DNA from 2 places in the Frankia sp. CeRuru1 genome. Region 1 is predicted to be linked to the other one. Evidence: riboswitches for the same ligand, from Rfam matches in the RefSeq annotation. Region 1 holds a riboswitch; the other holds the start of a gene.

Region 1 (3,405 bases):
CCATCTTGACCGAGCAGGACGGCCATGGCTGCCAGCCCCGCTGGTTGTAGAGCTTCGCGGCCGCCTCGTCCTGCGTGGCGGGCGACGCCTGGTACGGCCGGCCGGAGTACCCGAGCCCGTGCCAGGTCCGGTCGTCGAACTGGTAGGCACCGGAGAAGCCGTTGCCGGTGTTGATCGCGTAGTTGCCGCCGGACTCGCACTGGCGGAGCTTGGCGAAGTCATCGGCGGTGGCCGCGCCCGCCGGAGCCGCGGTGACCGCGAGGCCGCTGCCGACGATGGCCGTGACCGCGCCGGTGGTGCGCAGGATGCGACCGGCGGGCGATGGGGCCTGCGGTGCTCGATGTCTGCCGCCACGACGCCCAGAGGGCATGTTAGTCCAATCCCGTCGCCTGCGGGGTGAGCTGTCGGGTGCGGGCTGGGATGGCCCGGCCGGAGGATCCGACCCCGGGTGGCGAGTAGGAACCGCTCTCCACCATGGACCGGGATGCACCGGCTTTACCCCAAGGACGCCGCTTGCGGCGCCCGAAATGTGGGTCCCCCACTCCTGCCCGCTGCGGTTGATGTTCGTTCCGGCCGCTCGCACGGGGGCAGGACTCGGCGTCCGTCCGGGCGGCCTCGCCGACGAGGCGAGTGAGCGGCACTCTAGCGAGAACCGCTCATGGAGCGCAAACCGGGGTGGTCCGGAGTAACCAGTGAGGATCGCGCGAATCGTGCCACTTCCGTACAGGTTCCGCAGGTGGCTCGCTGGTCCTGCTGTTCCTCGCCGGCCTTGCCGAAGATCGGCTCTGCCGAAGAGCGGCCCTGCCGGAGGCCGGTCAGGGTGTGGTCCGGGTGATGTTGGTGGTGGGTTGCACGGGCCAGCCCGTACGGGCCGTCAACCGGAGATCGTCCGGAGGCCGGTCGGGCCGGCCCGTCGTCGAGGTGAGATCCCCTGACCGGTGTCGCCGGGGTGGGATGCCCGGTTGCCGCGGCGGTCGTCCCCCGTCGCGGGAGCGGAGTGAACAGATCAGCTGACGGAGCTGACGGAGCTGACGGAGTGAATGGATCAGCTGATAGAGCTGATAGAGCTGATAGAGAGGATCAGCTGAAGGTGGCCCGCCAGGTCGCCGGGCCGACGATGCCGTCGACGGCGAGTCCCTTGGCGGCCTGCAGGGCGCGGGCGACTGCGGCGGAGCGTGGTCCGTAACGGCCGTCGATCGTGATCGGATACCCCAGATGGTTGACGCGGGCCTGCCAGGCCCGCACGTCGTCGCGTACCTGCCTGGCCAGTGCGGTCGTCAGGTTACGGGTGAATACGGGGGTGCTCACGGAGATGGGGCTGACCGTCAGCTCACTGCGTTCCGCCGTGCGCGACGCCTGGCCCGAGGAGCTCGACGAGCCGCCCGCGAGCTGGTCGGCGCCCATCCCGCGGCCACAGGTCGGCCACTGGCCGAAGCCGGACCGCCGGGCGAGCTTGAGTGCGGCCTCGTCCTGGACAGCCGGGGGAGCCTGGTGCGGCAGACCGCTGTAGCCGAGGCCGTGCCAGGTGCTGGCGGAGAACTGGTAGGCGCCGTAGTACGCGTTGCCGGTGTTGATCGTGTAGTCACCGCCGGACTCGCACTGCCGCAGGCCCGTCCAGGTGGTGGCCGCACCGGCCGGCTGGTTGAGCGCGAAGGTGCCGCCCACCGCTGCCGCGAGTACGGGTGCGACCACGAGGGCCCGGGCCCGGCTGCGGGTACCGGCGCGGCATTGTCGGCCACTGATACGTGCGTCGGACATGTCTTGTGGTCCTTCCCCACGCCTGCGAGGTGAGCTGTCGGATTCGGGCTGGGAACTGCCCGGCCGTGCCAGGGATTCCCTGGAGACGGAAGCCGCACCGGAAACACCTTTCCGTGTGGTCGTCGCACATGGCTTCACCCCGAGAGCATCGAATCCTTTCGATACTCGGAGATGGGTCCCCCGTTCCTGCCGCCCGGTTCGAGAAATCGTCGGCCGGGGGCAGGATTCGGCGTGCCGCCCGACGAATGCCCGGCGTTGTTGCCGGGCACGGCGAAAACCATAACCACGCCACCCGGCGAGTCGCCAAGCATTGAATAGGGTGCGTGAAAAAGAGCACACTCGGCGCGCCTGCTTGAGCAGGGACCGACGGCCTGGTATCGCGCGTGCGCGCCCGCTCATCAACCTGGCGGTACGACGTGCGGAGGCATTTGTGCTTGGCCGATCATCCTGTTTGCCGATGGGCGACGATGAGCGGAGAGTCCCGTATCAGGCCAGATGTGTGACATGTCAACAAAGGTGTGACGGCCCTGCTACGAGATCGACGCGAGTGATCGGCCTGATACTACGCTTCGTCCGTTGAAGCCTGTTTTTGTGAGAAAAACAACGGAAATCGGGCGGTAGCTTGCAGCGTTGTGATTTTTGCACACGGCGGATTCGATCGAACACCGATTGTGAAAATTGCCTGTCGGGCCGCCACGGTGGACGAAGGGGTTCCGTGGGGCGGGGCGGTAGGTGAACGGTTACCGAAGACCCGGTGCGTGTCCGCTAATGTGGCCGAAACCTGCTGGTCGCCAGCGGAGGCGGCGTTACGCGAGGAGCGGGGTCCCTCGCCCGGTAAACAGTGGTCCCCCAGCCGTCGGAGCGACCGGGGAACCGTGGGGGCCGGCATAGTACGGGAAATCGGCGGGTCGTGCATCGGACCGGGGCGGGTCGGATGTCCGCCACGTGCCGGTCGTTCCGTCCGCCGGAAACGATGGAGAGTGTCGGGTCGAGGGGTCCGGAGAATGCCCTCGGACGAGCGGCGGCGGTTGCCCGGTTGCCCGTTTTCGCGGCCGGCGGCTATCTGTCCTCCTGCCCGCCTCCTGTCCGCCGGCCGGCGGTCCGGCCGGACGGTATCCGACGAACCGATCCCGCCAGCCGGCGTGCGCTCCTGGCCCGGACTATGCCCGCCCGAGGCTGGTGCCGGCGGAACGTAGGTCCTCACACGCCTGGGCGACGCGGGCCGCCATGCTGCTCTCCGCGAGCTTTCCGTAGGTACGCGGGTCGTATGCCTTCTTCACGCCGACCTCACCGTCCACCTTGAGAACGCCGTCATAGTTTTTGAACACGTGGTCCACGATGGGGCGGGTGAATGCGTACTGGGTGTCCGTGTCCACGTTCATCTTGACCACCCCGTAGTCGAGCGTCTCGCGGATTTCGGTGAGAGCCGACCCGCTACCGCCGTGAAAGACGAGGTTGAACGGCTTCGCGCCGGCTGGCAGCCCGAGCTTCCTGGCGACGTACTCCTGTCCTTCGTGCAGAATCGTCGGGCGTAGCTTGACGTTTCCGGGCTTGTACACACCGTGCACGTTGCCGAAGGTGGCGGCGAGCAGGTAGCGCCCCTTCGCGCCGGTGCCGAGCACCTCGGCCGTCCGCCACATGTCCTCC
Region 2 (3,405 bases), on a different contig from region 1:
CTGGACTTTCCGGCCGAGCTGGATCCCGTGGTCTGGGGCATGGAGACGTCGATGACCGCCGATGCCTTCCCGTTCCGGACCGCAATCGCCCGCACCGACTCCGGCGACCGGCGGATCTTCACCTGGTCGACCACCGAGCCGCCGCTGCACGCCCGCTACCGACTGGAATGGAACTTCCGGGCCACCGTGCCGGAACGTGATCCGGCCGCGGAGACCGGAACACGTCCCAGCGATCAGATGGCGGCCGTTGGCATCGTGCAGGAGGGTGAGGCGATCCTGCGGCAGTCGGCCCGCCCGTTCGCCCTGCCCGACGAGGCCGAGGACGCGCGCCGGGTCGTCGCCGAGCTGTCCTCCGCCCTCGAACGGGTATCCGCCCTGCACACCTTCGGCAAGGGCATGGGCATCGCCGCGCCGCAGGTCGGCATCAACCGCGCCGCGGCGATCGTGCGTACCCCGGGCGGCGACACGCTCACGCTGCTCAACCCCAGCGTCATCGAAACCTCCCGGGAGACCGACGAGCAGTACGAGGGCTGCCTGAGCTTCTTTGACGTCCGTGGCCTCGTCCCCCGGCCGCTGGAGCTGCACGTCGAACACACCGATATCGACGGCAACCGGCACATCACCGTCTATCGGCAGGGGCTGGCGCGGCTTGTCGCCCACGAGATCGACCACCTGCACGGTCAGCTCTACACGGATCGGATGCGGGCCGGAACCACACCAATCCCGGTGGAGCAGTACCGGGGTACCGGCTCGGCCTGGTCCTACAACCGCTGACCGACCCGAACGCACCCGCCTCGCGGGCGGCATGGCGGCATGGCGGCTGGCGGCTGGCGGCGACGCAGCGCCGGGACCGGGTGTCCGGCACCGACTGGTAGATCCGACATATGACATGATTCCCTCGTGCCGTATAGTCCGGAAAGCGGGCGATAGGTGCGGGCCCGCCGGAACGCCGGCACAGATTTTTCCAGATCCTGGTTAGAGATTGCCGGCAGCGGGTAGCAGAGGCTTGATCACCACGCGGCGGAACAGTTTCTCCACGCATCGCGTATTGTTTACCGTCAACGTGACGACCCAGCTACGGACTGGGGATTTCCAGCCCACTGGACAACCTCTAGAATCGGGCGCGCACGCGGGCGCGAAACACCATTAAAAAGATCGGAACAAGTAAACAGGATGCACTGTGTGCATCCTCACGTACTCTTGTTTTTCCTGGGTCACTCTCAGCTATGTTCATTGCCGTGCCGTCACCTGATGGCATTCGTCGGGCGGCACGCCGAATCCTGCCCCCGCTCGACGAGAATCGAACCTTCGGCAGGAGCGGGGGAACCAATTCCGGGCGCCACGAAAAGGCGTTCTCGGGGTGAAGCCGCGATGCGCGGCCGGGCATTCCCAGCCCGAACCCGACAGCTCACCTCGCAGGCGTGGGGAAGGGCAACTCAATGTCCAACGCTCGTTCGCTCGCTCGTGGCCTCAACCGCATCAGGCTCGGTTCCCGGGCCTTGATCGCAGCCACCACTCTCGCGGCCTCGATCGGCGGTGGCCTCGCGCTGTCCCAGCCGGCCAACGCGTCGACGAATGCCGACCGCTTCCTCTCCAAGGTGATTCCGTGTGAGTCCGGGGGAAACCCGCGCGTGGTCAACTCCATCGGCGCCGGCGGACTGTTCCAGTTCCTGCCCAGCACCTGGCGCGGGGTCGGCGGCAAGGGTCTGCCGCAGCACGCCAGCGTCGCCGAGCAGTGGCACCGCGCCCGCATCCTGTACGCCCAGCAGGGGACGAGCCCCTGGTACGCATCGAAGCCGTGCTGGGGTCACAAGATCTGAGCTGCCCGACTTCCCGCGCCAGCTTTCACTGTCCGCGCCCGGCCGGTACTGATCGGCGCGCGGCCAGCAGCCCCGTGTCCCCTCCGGGACACGGGGCTGCGCGCTACGTTTCCCGGTCACGGTTTCCCGGCCACGGCGACGCCGGCCAGGTCAACGTCCGCAGCCCCGCCCGGCGGAGACCCGGCGGACCCACCGATCGGCCGGCTCAGCCGATCCGACGGCGGCGGGCGATCTCGGCCAGCGTGATCCCAGCGGCCACCCCCGCGTTGAGGGACTCCACCGCACCCGCCATGGGGATCCGGACCCTCACGTCGCAGCGCTGCTCGACCAGCCTGGACAACCCGCGTCCCTCGGAGCCGATCACCAGGACGAGTGGGTCGGTCGCCATCGTGAGCTCGTCGATGCTCACCTCGCCGCCCGCGGCCAGACCGACGACGAACTGGCCGCCCGCCGCGTAGGAGACGAGCGTGCGGGCCAGGTTGGTGGCGCGCGCCACCGGCAGCCGGGCGGCGGCCCCCGCCGAGGTCTTCCAGGCCGCGGCGGTCATGCCGGCGGCCCTACGCTCCGGAACGACGACGCCATGGGCACCGAAGGCGGCGGCCGAGCGCACCACAGCCCCGAGGTTGCGGGGATCGGTGACCCCGTCCAGCGCCACCAGCAGACCGGGGGGGGACGAGCGCGCGCGGGCGAGGAGATCATCCGGATGGGCATACCGGAACGGCGGTACCACGAGGGCGAGACCCTGATGCGGAGCGGTGCCACACATCCGGTCGAGATCCGTGCGGCCGACGTCGGCCACGGCGATCCCGGCCCGCCCGGCGAGTCGGCGGGCGTCGGCGAGCCGCTCGTCGAAGTCCAGCCCGCCGGCGATGAAAAGGGTCGACGACGGCACCCCGGCCCGCAGCGCCTCGACCACCGCGTTGCGCCCGACCACCAGCTCGTCGCCCTCGGTCCGCCGTGGGCGCCCGGTCCCCGCGGAACCCCCCGCGGCGCTCGGCCCGGTGGTGGCCGCAGCGGCGACGGCGCGGCCACCATCCCCGCGCCGGCCGGCAGCCGCTCGACCCCGCTCGGCTCCGGCCGATGCGGAACGGGCCGCAGCAGCCGCCGCCGCACGACGCTGGGCGGGATGGCCGGGGCGCAGCTGCGCGGGCGGCGTGGCCCCACGGCCCTCCAGCGCCTTGCGGCCGTGACCGCCGCTGCCCGTGGAGGCCCCCTTGCGGTGGGAACCGGACTTGGCGGCCCGACCGCCCTGACCGCCGCGGGCGATCCCACCGCCCCGGCGAGCGGCGCCGGCCATCAGGACCACCGACCAGGACACGCCCGGGGAATGACCATGTGACCACGGTATACGGCGGACGACACCGGCGTGTCGGGGCGCGCTCAGCGAGAGCTCGGCAGGAGCTCGGCGGAGGAGCTCTGCCATGGGCATCCCTCGACATGGCCGTTTCCGGGGACCCGGCGCCCTATCCTGAGGGCCGGCAGGCCCACGGCCCGACCTGACGTGGTCCGGCCGCCCCTCACCGGCGTCAGGAGGGTCAGGTGCGCATCACCACGCCGACCGGCGGGCCCGGGGTTCCCCGGAGTG

What was found. Region 1 has a riboswitch for cyclic di-AMP ahead of AC08OP_RS11770 (transglycosylase family protein). Riboswitches for the same ligand answer to the same signal wherever they lie in the genome.
Region 2: another riboswitch for cyclic di-AMP. It lies ahead of AC08OP_RS00450 (transglycosylase family protein); the one in region 1 lies ahead of AC08OP_RS11770 (transglycosylase family protein).

What each region holds. Positions count from the first base shown of each region.
Region 1 is NZ_CDWWEW010000132.1:5,466-8,870, forward strand. Features, by position in the region: gene AC08OP_RS11765 (transglycosylase family protein) at 1-370, opposite strand, end outside; cyclic di-AMP (ydaO/yuaA leader) riboswitch at 373-569, opposite strand; gene AC08OP_RS11770 (transglycosylase family protein) at 1,081-1,758, opposite strand; cyclic di-AMP (ydaO/yuaA leader) riboswitch at 1,765-2,000, opposite strand; gene fbaA (class II fructose-bisphosphate aldolase) at 2,919-3,405, opposite strand, start outside.
Region 2 is NZ_CDWWEW010000002.1:45,098-48,502, reverse strand. Features, by position in the region: gene AC08OP_RS00455 (peptide deformylase) at 1-774, shown strand, start outside; cyclic di-AMP (ydaO/yuaA leader) riboswitch at 1,271-1,437, shown strand; gene AC08OP_RS00450 (transglycosylase family protein) at 1,440-1,820, shown strand; gene rlmB (23S rRNA (guanosine(2251)-2'-O)-methyltransferase RlmB) at 2,026-3,117, opposite strand.